DNA from 2 places in the Allobosea sp. 05L423 genome. Region 2 is predicted to be linked to the other one. Evidence: predicted binding sites of a transcription regulator. Region 2 holds the regulator's gene; the other holds the start of a gene.
What was found. The regulator PhoB, encoded in region 2, activates phosphate uptake and scavenging genes when phosphate is short. The targets are predictions, from matches to a motif close to TGTCATNNANCTGTCAT.
Positions count from the first base shown of each region.

Region 1 (7,269 bases), on a different contig from region 2:
CGCCGAGCGCCCTCACCTGATCGGGATACATGCCCTTCACGGTCGCGGCGGTGCCGACCGGCATGAAGGCAGGCGTGCGGATGACGCCGCGCGGCATGCTGATCGCGCCGGTGCGGGCGGCGCCATCGCGGGCGGCGACATGGAAGGCGAAGTCGGTTGTCGCGGCGGTCTGGGGCTGCGCGAGTTCGGGCTGTGCGTTCATGCGCTGCGAGGTAGAGCAGCACGCGCCTTTAGGGAAGAGGCGCGCGCGCTGGATGGGCGTTCGCCGCCGTCATGCTCGAGCTTGCCCCGAGCATCTCGGGACTAGAGGGCTCTTGAGCCTCATTCGACAGGAGATTCTTAGGTCGGCGCTGGGCGCCGCCCGATAATGACGGGCAGTCGCCCAGGCTCAGCCCTTCGCCAACGCCGCCTCGTAAATCTCCGGCCTGAAGCCGACGACCGTCCTGCCCCTGCCGAGATCGAGCACCGGGCGCTTGATCATCGAGGGCTGGGCGAGCATCAGCGCGATGGCCTTGGCCGCATCGAGCCCCTGCTTCTCGGCGTCGGGAAGCGCACGGAAGGTCGTGCCGGCGCGGTTGAGCACCGTCTCCCAGCCATGCTCCTTCACCCAGCTCTCGAGCGAGGCCTTGTCGATGCCGCTCGCCTTGTAGTCGTGGAACGCGTAGGTCGCGCCATGGCCGTCGAGCCAGCTGCGCGCCTTCTTCATCGTGTCGCAGTTCTTGATGCCGTAGATGGTGATCGTCATGCCTTCGCCCGGACTGTGTGGAATGTCGCAGCATCCGCCACCCAACTGTCATCCGGGTTTGTCAGCAAGACTGCAAACAGGCATGACATGGCGGATGAAATCGTCGGATGCAGGCAGGAGATAGCATGGATATCGTCTCGGCCTCAGCGCAGAAAACGCCGGCTCCACCTGCTTTTCCCCATCGCCGCTGGAAGGACCATCCGGTCGTCGGCGTCGATTTTCCTGATGCCACGACCTTCACCTGCGACGGCCGCTGGATGCAAACGGCCTGCGAAGCCCTGGCGGCCCATCTTGATGAGGAAACCGACCTTCTTGCCGGAATCGACGTCGGCGGCCTCGGCTTTGCGGGCGCGCTGGCATTCCGAAACGGCCTCGGCTTCATCGATATCCGCAAGGTCGGTTCGATCCGCGCGGACGTCGTCCGCAGTCTCGCGGCCAATTACGAGCTCGGCAACGGCGTCGCCCTGTCGAAGGGCCATCGGCTCGACGGACGTCATGTCGCCATCATCGACGACTGCCTGATCACGGGCGGCATCGCGCTGGCGACGGCGCAGCTGCTTCGCCGACTTGGCGCACACTGCACGCATGCGCTCTTCGTCTTCGAACTCGACGGGCTGGGAGGCCGCGAACGACTTGCCCAGGGCGGCATCTCCGTGCACGCCCTGGAAAGACTGGCACCGGTTCAGCCCGTGCCCTCCCCCAGCGACATGCCCTGAGGGAGTGCCGGCATTCAGGGGCGCTTCGGGATGTCGAGGCCGCGCTGCACCGCGGGGCGCGACAGGCAGCGCTCCAGCCAGATCGGCACATGCGTCAGCGTGGAATAGTCGACGAGTTCGCCTGCCCCGTAGAAGCCAACGAGATTGCGCACCCAGCCGAGGATCGCGATGTCGGCGATGGTGAATTCGTCACCCATGATCCAGGTGCGGCTCGCCAGCCGCTCCTCCAACACGGCGAGCAGGCGCTTGCTCTCGCTGGCGTAACGGTCGCGCGGGCGCTTGTCCTCGTACTCGCGGCCGGCGAACTTGTGGAAGAAGCCGAGCTGGCCGAACATCGGGCCAATCGCCGCCATCTGGAAGAACACCCACTGGATGGTCTCGTAGCGCGCGGCCGGATCCTTCGGCAGCAGCTTGCCGGTCTTCTCGGCGAGATAGAGCAGGATCGCGCCCGACTCCCACAGGCCCAGCGGCTTTCCGTCCGGCCCGTTCGGATCGATGATCGCGGGAATCTTGCCGTTCGGGTTGAGCGAGAGGAATTCCGGGCCCCAGGTCTCGTTCTTGCCGATGTCGATGAGGTGGGGCTCGTAAGGCAGTTCCAGTTCCTCCAGCGCGATCGACACCTTCACGCCGTTCGGCGTCGGCAGCGAATAGAGCTGGATACGGTCGGGATGGCTGGCGGGCCAGCGCCTGCTGATCGGGAAAGCGGAGAGATCGGCCATAGGGTGCTCCGGTTGAATCGGAAGAGCTTCGGTGCCGGACGATAGAGCCGCGCGCGCCCAAAGCAACGGGGCGCCCGGCTCAATCACCACAAGGCCGGCTTGCGAGGTTGCACGATCGCGGGTCGACCAAGGGCCAACGGCCGAGGATTTCGTCCGGTTCGCGGGGAACGCTGCGGATCAGGACGAAATCCTTCTCCGTGCAGCTCAACGGCCGCACGCGAAACGCCAACGTGCGATAGCGGTCGTAGAGCAATGTCAGCTGGAGCCTGCACGCAAGCCGCTTGCCGCGAAAACCACCTGCCCTCATTTCCCCATCCAGGGCGAGCGACGGGCAGCGCCGTCAGGGCAGCATGCGCTCATGGCCGATGATGCGGCCGCGAGCGCCCGCGCTCACTCCCACTCGATCGTGCCGGGGGGCTTCGAGGTCACGTCGTAGACGACGCGGTTGATGCCCTTGACCTCGTTGATGATGCGGGTCGCGGCGCGGCCGAGGAAGTTCATGTCGAAGGGATAGAAATCCGCGGTCATGCCGTCGACCGAGGTCACGGCGCGCAGCGCGCAGACATGATCGTAGGTGCGGTAGTCGCCCATCACACCGACGGTGCGCACCGGCAACAGCACGGCGAAGGCCTGCCAGATCACGTCGTAGAGACCGGCCTTGCGGATCTCGTCGAGATAGATCGCATCCGCCTTGCGCAGGATGTCGAGCTTCTCCTTGGTGATCTCGCCGGGGCAGCGGATGGCGAGGCCGGGCCCCGGGAAGGGATGCCGGCCGACGAAGGCCTCGGGCAGGCCGAGCTCGCGGCCGAGCACGCGGACCTCGTCCTTGAACAGCTCGCGCAGCGGCTCGACGAGCTTCATCTTCATGCGCTCGGGCAGACCGCCGACATTGTGGTGGCTCTTGATCGTCACCGAGGGGCCGCCGGAGAAGGAGACGCTCTCGATCACGTCAGGATAGAGCGTGCCCTGCGCCAGGAAATCGGCGCCGCCGAGCTTGGCCGCCTCTGCGTCGAAGACGTCGATGAAGAGCCGGCCGATGGTCTTGCGCTTGGCCTCGGGATCGGCACCGCACTTGGCAAGCTCGGAAAGGAACAGCTCCTCGGCCTCAACATGGACCAGCGGGATGTTGTAGTGATCCCGGAACAGGCGAACGACCTCTTCGGCCTCGTTCATCCGCATCAAGCCGTGGTCGACGAAGACGCAGGTGAGCTGATCGCCGATCGCCTCGTGGATCAGCACGGCCGCAACAGCCGAGTCGACGCCGCCGGAAAGGCCGCAGATGACGCGGCCGGTGCCGACCTGCTCGCGGATCTTCTTCTGCATCTCGGCGCGATAGGCCGACATGCTCCAGTCCGGCTTGCAGCCGCAGATCTCGACGACGAAGTTGCGCAGCAGCTTGCCGCCATCCGGGGTGTGGACCACCTCGGGGTGGAACATCGTGGTGTAGAAGCGCCTTATCTCGTCGCTCGCCACCGCGAAGGGCGCGTTCTCCGAGGTCGCCTTGACCGAGAAGCCCTGCGGCAGCTCAGTGACGCGGTCGCCATGGCTCATCCAGACCGGGTAGCGGGAGCCCTTCTCCCAGACGCCGGCGAAGAGCGCCGAAGGAGCAAGGATTTCGACATCGGCACGGCCGAACTCGGCGGCGTGCCCGCCCTCGACCTTGCCGCCGAGCTGATGCGCCATGGTCTGCTGGCCGTAGCAGATACCCATCAGCGGGATATCAGCCGTGAAGACCGCCTCGGGCGCGCGCGGGCTGCCCTCGTCCGGCACCGAGGCCGGGCCACCCGAGAAGATCACGCCTTTGGGCTTCAGCCGCCCGAACGCCTCATCCGCAGACTGGAACGGGGCGATCTCGCAATAGACGCCGATCTCGCGGATGCGCCGCGCGATCAGCTGCGTCACCTGCGAGCCGAAATCGATGATGAGGATGGAGTCGTGATGGGGCTGAGCGCTCGTCATCGCGTCCCGTTAATGGATAGCGCGGGCGTGCGCAACGGCCGCGTCTCAATCCCCCCGCTGGAGGCAAGCCAGATAGAACCCGTCCGTGCCGGCGCGCAGCGGCGAGAGCTGCAGGCCGAATTCCGTGGCGAAGCGGGCGAGCAGGGAGAAGTCGCTTTCCGCGCCCTTGAGCACGTCGATCGGTGCGACCAGAGCAAAGCCGGGATGGCGGCCGAGGAAGGCGCGGATGGCCTCGTCATTCTCGTCCGGCAGCATGGAGCAGGTGATGTAGGCGATGCGTCCACCGGGGCGCACCAGCTTGGCGGCGCGGGCCAGCACCTCGGCTTGGTCCTTGATCCGCTCGGCGAGCGCACCGGGGCGCACGCGCCATTTCGCATCAGGGTTGCGCCTCCAGGTGCCCGAGCCCGTGCAGGGCGCATCGACGAGCACCAGATCGGCGTGGCCGGCAACATCCGCCAGGGGCTCGTGGCCGCGCGAGCGTGGGATGCGCACCTCGACGATACCAGCGCCCGAGCGGGCCACGCGGTCGTGCAACGGTGCGAGCCGCCGGCTGTCGAGATCGGTGGCATAGAGGCTACCGCGGTTCGCCATCAGCGCGGCGAGCGCCAGCGTCTTGCCGCCTGCCCCGGCGCAGAGATCGATGACGGTCTGGCCCGGCCGGGCGCCGGCGAGCAATGTCACCAGCTGCGAGCCTTCGTCCTGAACCTCGAACGCGCCGGCAAAGAAGCCGGGCTCCGTCTGCAGCGAAGGGCCGCGCCCGTCATGACCCGGCTGGAAACGCAGCGCATCGGGCGACCAGGCGCCGGTCTCGGGCTGATGGTGAGCGAGATCCTTGAGCACGGCGTCGCGGGTCGCCTTCAGGCGGTTGACGCGCAGATCGATCGGCGCACGGGCGGCCAGTGCCTGCCCTTCCGCCATCGCTGCCTCGCCGAAGCCGCGTTCGAATGAGGGCCAGAGCCATTCGGGCACATCGGCCCGCACCCAGTCGGGCGCGCCCTCGTCGGAAAAGGCGGTCAGAAGCGCGGTCTCAGCGGCGGTGAGCGGCGCAGGGGCGTGGTTCTCGCCCGAAAACAGCGCGGCGATCTCGTCCGGCGGCAGGCCTCGCAGCCCCGCGAGCATGCCGAGAACCAGCGCGCGCGGCTCCTCGGAAGCCATGGCGTAGCCGGCGGACGCCTTGCGCCGCAGCGCATCATAGACGAGCGAGGCGACGGCCGCGCGGTCCTTCGAGCCGGCGAAGCGGCGGGACAGCCCCCAATCCTTCAGCGCATCGGCTGCCGGGCGGCGGCGCTCGATGATGTCCTGCAGCACCTCGATGGCGGCGCTGATCCGGGCGGCTGGCGTCATGGTGTTTCAATCCTGGCACGGACGGCTCGGGCCCGGCGCCGCAAGGCGGTGAGTGGGTGTGCTTCGACCAATTCGAACATGACGCCGAGGCATGGTGGCCCATGCGGCATGCACTTGACGCGGTCGTTTCACAAGCGGAAACACGATGCAACCGCATGTCGCGGCCACCGGGATATTCGCACATGAAAAGCGCCAGCCGCATCGTCATTCTGAGCCTTGTCGCCTTCGGCCTTGCCGCTTGCGCAACCCAGCCGCAGCCGGAATTCACGCCGCCGCCCTCCAAGCGCCTCGACGCGAAGACCACGCTCGAAAACCGCCGTTGACAGCGAGCGCACGCAGGATCGCCCGCGCCCTCGACCGGGGTCGCGGGCTTTTTTTGGGGTATCGCATCGCGCGTCAGCCTTTGCTCACGATCCGACGTATTCTTTTCATGGGCCTGTCACATCGCCCGACCTAAGTTCGCGCGCATTTCTGCGAGCCGGGGTCAAACCATGAAAAAAACGCTGCTTCTCTCGACATCGCTTCTCGCCGCACTGGCCATGCAGGCACTGGCGGCCCTCGCCCAGCAGGCGTCCCCCTCGACCGCCCGCAAGCCGCTGATCATCGCCCATCGCGGCGCGAGCGGCTACATGCCCGAGCACACGATCGAAGGCTACAAGCTCGCTATCGAGATGGGCGCGGACTTCATCGAGCCCGACCTGGTGTCGACAAAGGACGGCGTTCTGGTCGTGCGGCACGAGCCGATGCTGAGCGGCACCACCGACGTCGCCGACCGGCCGGAATTCGCCAATCGCAAGACGACGCGCAAGGTCGACGGCATCGACACCACCGACTGGTTCGCCAATGATTTCACCCTGGCCGAGATCAAGACCCTGCGGGCCAAGCAGGCCTTCGCCGATCGCGACCAGTCGCACAACGGCAAGTACCAGATCCCGGCCTTCCAGGAGGTGATCGACCTTGCCAAGTCGGAAAGCGCCCGCACCGGCCACACCATCGGCATCTACCCGGAAACCAAGCACCCGACCTATCACGCCGCGCTCGGCCTCGCCTTCGAGGACAAGCTCCTCGACATGCTCAAGGCTGCCGGCTGGAGCGAGAAGACCTCGCCGGTGTTCATCCAGAGCTTCGAGACCGGCAATCTGAAGTACCTGCGCAAGAAGACGCAGCTGCGCCTCATCCAGCTTGTCGACGGCGACGACGTCGACAAGGACGGCAAGGTCACGCTCGTGGCCCCGTTCGACCGCCCCTATGACTTCGCGGTGCTCGGCGACAAGCGGACGTTCCAGGACATGCTCTCCGCCGAAGGGCTCAAGGAGATCGCGACCTATGCCGACGGCGTCGGCCCCTGGAAGCCCTACATCATGGCTGCCAAGCAGACGATCGGCGCTGACGGCAAGCCGCAGGACCTCAACGGCGACGGCGCCATCGACGAGCGCGACCGCACGCTGATCGCGCCGACGAACGTGGTCAAGGATGCCCATGCCGCCGGCCTTCTCGTCCATACCTGGACCTTCCGCAGCGAGCCGAAGCGGCTGGCCTCGGACTTCAAGGGTGACGCCGCGGCCGAGTACAAGGCCTTCATTGCGCTCGGCATCGACGGCCTGTTCTCGGATTTCTCGGATCAGGCCGTGAAGGCGCGCGACGCGAAGTAAGCTTTTCAACCGGGCAAGGCTAACAGCCGGATAAACCAAAGTCCGCGGCGTCTCCCGCCGCGGGCTTTGGTCGTCAGCGGGCTTCTCGCCCGCTCCCCTTCAAATCAGATTGGTCAATCGCAGACGCGGGTCGT
Region 1 covers NZ_JBFTOA010000024.1:704-7,972, reverse strand. The annotation lists gene tgt (tRNA guanosine(34) transglycosylase Tgt) at 1-202, opposite strand, end outside; gene AC1DNE_RS27275 (ArsC family reductase) at 389-745, opposite strand; gene AC1DNE_RS27270 (phosphoribosyltransferase family protein) at 871-1,461, shown strand; gene AC1DNE_RS27265 (glutathione S-transferase N-terminal domain-containing protein) at 1,476-2,180, opposite strand; gene guaA (glutamine-hydrolyzing GMP synthase) at 2,571-4,139, opposite strand; gene AC1DNE_RS27255 (RsmB/NOP family class I SAM-dependent RNA methyltransferase) at 4,185-5,483, opposite strand; gene AC1DNE_RS27250 (hypothetical protein) at 5,666-5,806, shown strand; gene AC1DNE_RS27245 (glycerophosphodiester phosphodiesterase) at 5,975-7,135, shown strand; gene AC1DNE_RS27240 (PepSY domain-containing protein) at 7,249-7,269, opposite strand, start outside.
Region 1: AC1DNE_RS27245 (glycerophosphodiester phosphodiesterase) is a predicted target of PhoB. The motif match lies at 5,910-5,926, and genes of this name have one in related genera.

Region 2 (7,269 bases):
TCGGCCGATATCACCACCCGGAGCAACGCGCTCGATCTTGAGAAGGCGGTGTTCAAGCAGGGCGATCCGCGACGGATCGCACGTTCGCTGAAGCGGTCGGCTGAACACAGCCGGCTCCGCAAGTCGAGCCCCTATCGCTCGGCGATGTCGATGCTGACTTTCTACATCAACCGCGCCGGCCGGAACCTGCCGGCCGAGCGGCGCAGGACGCTGGAAGCGGCCAAGCACAGCTTGCGCCGCCTCTTCTACCGAGAGGGCTGAGGCTCCTGCCGGCCCCTTCAGGGATCGTCCTGTAGGGGGCTTCTCGCGGGGCCGCCACCCTTGCGGGCCGGATCATGCAAGCGATGGCTGTCGCGCTCGCCGCCACCGCCCGAAACGCGAACCTGCCGGGTTTCGTCGTCGGCAGGCGGCTTGCGGATGCCCGGCGACTTCCTCGCATTCTCATGGGACGAGCCCGGGCCGCCGTGCCGGATGCTTTGCGGCGCCTTGGTCGAGGCCGACATGAGGCAGCCTCCTCAACGATCCTGCTGCAGACCCTGATGGCTCGTGTTGATGCGGGTGTTGCCCTGCTGGTCATGCTGGCCCGGCCGGCGCTCGCTCGCCACCTCCTAGCGCTGCGCATATCGTGCCCGGCATGATCCCGCTCGCCCGGGCCCTTGTCGCTTCGACTGGCCGGCGGGACTGGCGGCATCTTGCTCATGGCGACCTCCTCTGGCTCGCGCTGACTTTCAGGGTCAACGCGAGCGAGCAGGCGAGACTCACCGTAAGCTGCGATGAGGAGGAGAGCTGGAGCGCCGCTCAGCTGCGCGCAAAAGTCTCGTCGAAGGCGTAGCCGGCGCCGCGCACGGTACGCAGCGGGTCCTTGGTATTGGCGGGCGTGATCGCCTTGCGCAGCCGGCCGACATGGACGTCGACGGTGCGCTCGTCGATATAGACGTCGCGGCCCCAGACGGCGTCGAGCAGCTGGGCGCGCGAATAGACGCGGCCGGGCGCCTGCATCAGGAACTCCAGCAGCCTGAACTCGGTCGGGCCGAGATGCAACTCGCTGCCGGCGCGGCGGACGCGCCGTGTGGTGCGGTCGAGTTCGAGGTCGCCGGCGGCAAGCAGTCCCGCGACATGGCCCGGCTTGGCGCGGCGGAGCAGCGCCTGGATGCGCGCGATCAATTCCGGCAACGAAAAGGGCTTCACCACATAGTCGTCGGCGCCGGTCGCGAGCCCGCGCACGCGCTCGGTTTCCTCGCCCCGCGCGGTCAGCATGATGATCGGCACGCGCTCGGTGTCGCGCCGCGACCGCAGCCGGCGGCAGAGCTCGATCCCGGAGAGGCCCGGCAGCATCCAGTCGAGCAGCACGAGATCGGGGGTGTGGTCGCGCAGATGAAGCTCCGCATCGTCCCCGCGCGCCACGCTGTCCACCTCGAAGCCCTCGGCTTCGAGATTGTAGCGCAGCAGCAGGGTCAGCGGCTCCTCGTCCTCGACGATCAGGATGCGTGCGGCCATGATTCCTTGCCTCGCCTCAGCTGCCCGTGACCGCCTCGACTTCGATATTGGTCGTGTCGAGCTTCGGCCGGTTCACGTCGAGCGAGTCGCCGGTGATGAGGTAATGGATCGTCTCGGCGATGTTGGTGGTGTGGTCGCCGATGCGCTCGATGTTCTTCGCGCAGAACAGGAGATGCGTGCAGAAGGTGATGTTGCGCGGATCCTCCATCATGTAGGTCAGGAGTTCGCGGAACAGCGAGGTGTAGAGCGCGTCGATCTCGTCGTCGCGGCGCCAGACCTCGAGCGCCTTCTGCTCGTTGCCTGCGGCGTAGGCGTCGAGCACGTCCTTGAGTTGCGCCTGCACCAGGCGGCTGATGTGCTCGAGCCCGACCACGGCGCGGTGCGGCGGCTGGAACTGGCCGGCGATGGCGACGGCGCGCTTGGCGATGTTCTTGGCGAGATCGCCGACGCGCTCGATGTCGGCCGCGATGCGGATCGCCGAGATCAGTTCGCGCAGGTCGTTCGCGAGCGGCTGGCGCCGGGCGATGGTCAGCACCGCCTTCTCTTCGACGTCCCGCTGCAGGTTGTCGAGGCGCTGGTCGGCGGTGATGATCTTCTGGGCGAGGCCGGTGTCGCGGCGCACCAGCGCCACGGTGGAGTCGCCCAGCATGCGCTCGGCCATGCCGCCCATTTCGGCAAGACTGCGGCGGATGCCTTCGAGATCGGTGTCGTAGGAGCGGACGATGTGGTCGGTCATGGCGTTATCCTCAAAGCATTTTCAAGCGAAATCGGACCGGTTCGCGCGAAGAAAATGCGACAAACAAAGAACTCTGCCGCGGCTCAGCCGAACCGGCCGGTGACGTAGTCCTGCGTCTGCTTCTTGGCCGGGTTCATGAAGATGGTGTTGGTCGGCGCGAACTCGATGACCTCGCCCAGATACATGAAGGCGGTGTACTGCGAGATGCGTGCAGCTTGCTGCATGTTGTGCGTCACGATCGCGATCGTGAAGTCGCTCTTCAGCTGCTCCAGCAGGTCCTCGATCTTGCCGGTGGAGATCGGGTCGAGCGCGGAGGTCGGCTCGTCGAACAGGATCACTTCCGGCTTCTGCGCGATGGTGCGGGCGATGCACAGGCGCTGCTGCTGGCCGCCGGAGAGGCCCATGCCGGAGCTCTTCAGCTTGTCCTTGACCTCGTCCCACAGCGCGGCACGGCGCAGCGCCCCCTCGACACGGTCGTCGAGCTCGGACTTCGGCGGCTTCTCGTAGAGGCGGATGCCGAAGGCGACGTTGTCGTAGATCGACATCGGGAAGGGCGTCGGCTTCTGGAAGACCATGCCGACGCGCGAGCGCAGCTCGTTCACGTCGACGTCGTTGGAGATGATGTTGCGGCCGTCGAGCAGGATCTCGCCGGTGGCCTTCTGCTCGGGATAAAGCGAGTAGATCCGGTTGAAGATGCGCAGCAGGGTCGACTTGCCGCAGCCGGAAGGGCCGATCAGCGCGGTGACGTGCCGGTCGCGGAAATCGAGATTGATGTTCTTCAGCGCCCGGTGCTCGCCGTAGTAGAAATCGAGGTTCTTCACCGCGATCCGGACGGGCGCCTCGGCATCGAGCGTCTGCGGGGAGAGTTCAAGGGTCGAAAGCATCGACATGGTCCTCAAGGTCGGGCGCGACCGGGTTGGATTCAAGTCTTATTTGCCGCCAGCGACGACGCGGCGGGCAATGAGCGAAAGCAGCAGGATCGAGACCGTGATGATCAGCGATCCCGCCCAGGCGAGCTGCTGCCAGTTCTCGTAGGGAGCGGAGGCGAACTGATAGATCGTGACGGGCAGGTTCGAGACGCCGCCGGCGAGCGAGGGCGAGAACCAGAAATTGTTGTTCAGAGCCGTGAAGAGCAGCGGCGCCGTCTCGCCGGCGATGCGGGCGAGCGCCAGCAGGATGCCCGTCATCATGCCGGCCTTCGCCGCACGCCAGGTCACGGAGGTGATGACGACCGAAGGCGGCGCGCCCAGCGCGGCCCCCGCCTCGCGCAGCGGGCCGGGGACGAGGTTCAGCATGTCCTCGGTGGTGCGCACGATGACCGGGATCGCGATGATGCCGAGCGCGACGCCGCCGGCCCAGCCGGAGTAGCCGCGGAAGGGCTCGACCAGGATGACGTAGACGAACAGGCCGATCAGGATCGACGGCGCCGAGAGCAGGATGTCGTTGATGAAGCGGATCAGGTGCGCGAGCTTGGAACCCCTGCCGTATTCGGCGAGCCAGGTGCCCGCGAGAACCCCGATCGGGGTTGCGATGGCAATGCCGAGGAAGGTCAGCACGAAGGAGCCGACGATGGCGTTGGCGAGGCCGCCGCCTTCCGTGCCCGGGCCGGGAGTGACCGCGGTGAAGGTGGCGAGCGAGAGGCCGCCGATGCCCTTCACCAGCAGCATGCCGAGGATCCAGAACAGCACGAAGATGGCGCAGAAGGTGAAGCCGGTCGCGATGATCTTCATCAGCCGGTCGGCGGTGCGGCGGGACTGGCGCACGCGCCCCCAGGGGGTGTGCGGCAGCTCGCGGGGCGTGGTCGTCATGGTCATGGACGAAAGACCTCAGTAGCGCTTGACGCGGGCGACCAGCAGCCGCGCGATGACGAGGACGACGAAGGTGACGAAGAACAGGATGCAGCCCAGCGCGATCAGCGCGTTGAGCTGCAGGCCCATCGCCTCGTTGAATTCGTTGGCGATGCGCGAGGCGATGGTCGAGCCGGGATCGAGGATCGAGGCCGACAGGCGGTTGGCGTTGCCGACGACGAAGGTGACCGCCATCGTTTCGCCGAGCGCGCGGCCGAGGCCGAGCATGATCGCGCCGATGATCGAGACGCCGGCCTGCGGCACCAGCACGTGGCGCACGACCTCCCATGTCGTCGCCCCGATGCCGTAGGCGCTTTCGCGGAGCACGGAGGGGATCTGCTCCAGCATGTCGCGGGTGATCGAGGCGATGAACGGCACGATCATGAAGGCCAGGATCAGGCCGGCGGTGAAGATGCCGAGGCCCGAGGGCGAGCGTGAATAGAGGATGGTGCCGACGACCGGCATGCCCTCGACGATGTTCGAGAGCGGGATCTGCACATAGGCCGCAAAGAGCGGCACGAAGACGAACAGGCCCCACATGCCGTAGATGATCGAGGGCACGGCGGCGAGCAGCTCGATCGCGGTGGCGACCGGTTTCTTGAACCAGCCCGGCGCCAGTTGGGTCAGGTAGACTGCGATGCCGAGCGAAAGCGGCACGCCGATCGCCAGCGCGATCAACGCCGTCGAAAGCGTGCCGACGATGGCCGGCCAGGCGCCGTACTGCTCGTTCTGCGTATCCCAGACGCTGGAGGTGATGAAACCGAGGCCGAACTCGCGGAAGGCCGGCCAGCCGCCGATGATCATCGAGATCATGATGCCGGCGAGCAGCACCAGCACGAGCAGCGCCGCCGCGAAGCTGGCATTGCGGAAGAAGAGGTCGAACCCCGCCTTCGGCGTCTTGCGGGCGGCCGGCCTCGCGCCGGGGATGCTCGTCATGTCGGTTGCTGCGGTCATCCGCGGAGGCTCCGGTGTCGTGGCAGAGGTTGCCTGCAGCCGGTCACCCGACTCCGATCAACCTCAGCCCTCATCCTGAGGAGCGCTCCGCAGGAGCGTCCCGAAGGAGGCTCCAGTGCGCTCTGGATCATCCTTCGCGACGCCGCATACCGCGGCTCCTCAGGATGAGGGCTGCATGTATCGGTGAGGCGGGACTGGCCCGCCTCACCTTGTCGCTGGCAGCGATCAGAAGATCGGCTTGCCGGCGGTGTCGGTCACGCCCTTCCAGGCGTTGCGGACCTGATCCTTCACGGTCGACGGCAGGGCGACGTAATCGAGCTCGCTCGCCAGCTTGTCGCCGCTCTTGTAGGCCCAGTCGAAGAACTTCAGCGCGGCCTGCACCTCTTCCGGCTTCTCCGGCTTGGCATGGACCAGGATGAAGGTCGCCGAGGTGATCGGCCAGGCATCCGCGCCCTTCTGGTTGTTGAGCGAGATGCCGAAGCCCGGCTGCTCCTGCCAGTTGGCATTGGCGGCGGCTGCCTGGAAGGCCTTCTCCTCAGGAGCCGGGAAGTTGCCGTCGGCGTTCTTCACCAGGGCGTGGGCGAGCTTGTTCTGCTTGGCATAGGCGTACTCGACATAGCCGATCGAGTTGGCGACCTGCTTGACCGAGGCGGAGACGCCTTCGTTGCCCTTGCCGCCGATGCCGACCGGCCACTGGACCGACTGGTTGGCGCCGATCTTGGACTTCCAGTCGGCCGAGACCTTGGAGAGGTAGTCGGTGAACACGAAGGTCGTGCCCGAGCCGTCCGAGCGATAGACCGGGTTGATGTTGGCGTCCGGCAGGGCGAGACCGGCGTTGAGCGCCACGATCTTCGGGTCGTTCCACTTCTTGATGTCACCCAGATAGATCTGCGCGATGATGTCGCCCGAGAGCTTGAGCTTGCCCGGCTCGACGCCGGCGATGTTCACGGCCGGAACGACGCCGCCCATCACGGTCGGGAACTGGATCAGGCCGTCCTTGCTGAGGTCCTCGCCCTTGAGCGGAGCGTCGGTCGCGCCGAAGGCGACGGTCTTCGCCTTGATCTGGCGGATGCCGCCGCCCGAGCCGATCGACTGGTAGTTCAGGCCCGTGCCGGTGTCCTTCTTGTAGGCCTCGGCCCATTTCGAATAGATCGGGAAGGGGAAGGTCGCGCCGGCGCCGGTGATGTCGGCAGCCTGGGCGGAACCGGCGATCCCGACGGCTACGGCCGCGAGAACGAGAATCTTGCGCATTGAGATGTCCTCTCTGGGTCGCTGTTGACAGCTCCCCTGTCAGAACACCCCCTATATGACAGCCGGATGACACGTCGTCATGAAAACTGTCACAAAGCCGTTGAAGCGGCGGCTCAGCGGCCTGCGCGCTGGGCCTCGAAACGCGGCAGTATCGCCTTGAAGGTCGCCCCCTCGCCCGGCTTGCTTTCGATCGTCAGCCTGCCGCGATGGCGCAGCACGATGTGCTTGACGATAGCCAGCCCCAGGCCCGTGCCGCCCGCCTCGCGGCTGGCGGCGGTGTCGACACGGTAGAAGCGCTCGGTCAGGCGCGGCAGATGCTCCGGCGCAATCCCCGGCCCATCGTCGCGAACGTGGAAGCTGGCCTCATCCTCGCCGGCCTCGACGGTGATCTTCACCTCGCCGCCCTGCTTGCCGTATTTGATGGCGTTCTCGACGAGGTTCTCCATCAGTCGTAGCAATTCGTCGCGGTCGCCGGGGACCAGCAGCGGCTCGCGCGGCGTGGTGAGCGCCAGTGTGACCTCGCGCTCGCGCGCCATCAATGTGAGCGAGTCGACGATTTCGCGCGCGATGCCGGCGAGGTCGACCGGCGTGTCGGGCGCGACGTGAGCGCGCTGCTCGATACGCGAGAGCGAGAGAAGATCGTCGACGAGACGCGCCATGCGCAGCCCCTGCTCGCGCATGATGCCGAGGAAGCGCTCCCGCGCGCGCTCGTCGTTGCGCGCCGGCCCCTGCAACGTCTCGACGAAGCCGAGCAGCGAGGCCAGCGGCGTGCGCAGCTCATGGCTGGCATTGGCGACGAAATCGACGCGCATCCGCTCGATCACCCGCTGCTCGCTGAGATCCTGGAAGGTGAGCAGCGTCGGCCGCCGCCTTCCGCCGCCCAGCGCCGCGATGTGGATGCGGAAGGCACGCTCGAACGGCACCCGTTCGACGAGCTCGACGGTGTCGCGCCCGCCCTCATGCGCGACCTGCTCGATCGCATCG
Region 2 covers NZ_JBFTOA010000011.1:166,715-173,983, forward strand. The annotation lists gene AC1DNE_RS21455 (DUF3175 domain-containing protein) at 1-261, shown strand, start outside; gene AC1DNE_RS21460 (hypothetical protein) at 279-503, opposite strand; gene phoB (phosphate regulon transcriptional regulator PhoB) at 799-1,497, opposite strand; gene phoU (phosphate signaling complex protein PhoU) at 1,514-2,233, opposite strand; gene pstB (phosphate ABC transporter ATP-binding protein PstB) at 2,317-3,123, opposite strand; gene pstA (phosphate ABC transporter permease PstA) at 3,163-4,047, opposite strand; gene pstC (phosphate ABC transporter permease subunit PstC) at 4,060-5,034, opposite strand; gene pstS (phosphate ABC transporter substrate-binding protein PstS) at 5,260-6,285, opposite strand; gene AC1DNE_RS21495 (ATP-binding protein) at 6,399-7,269, opposite strand, start outside.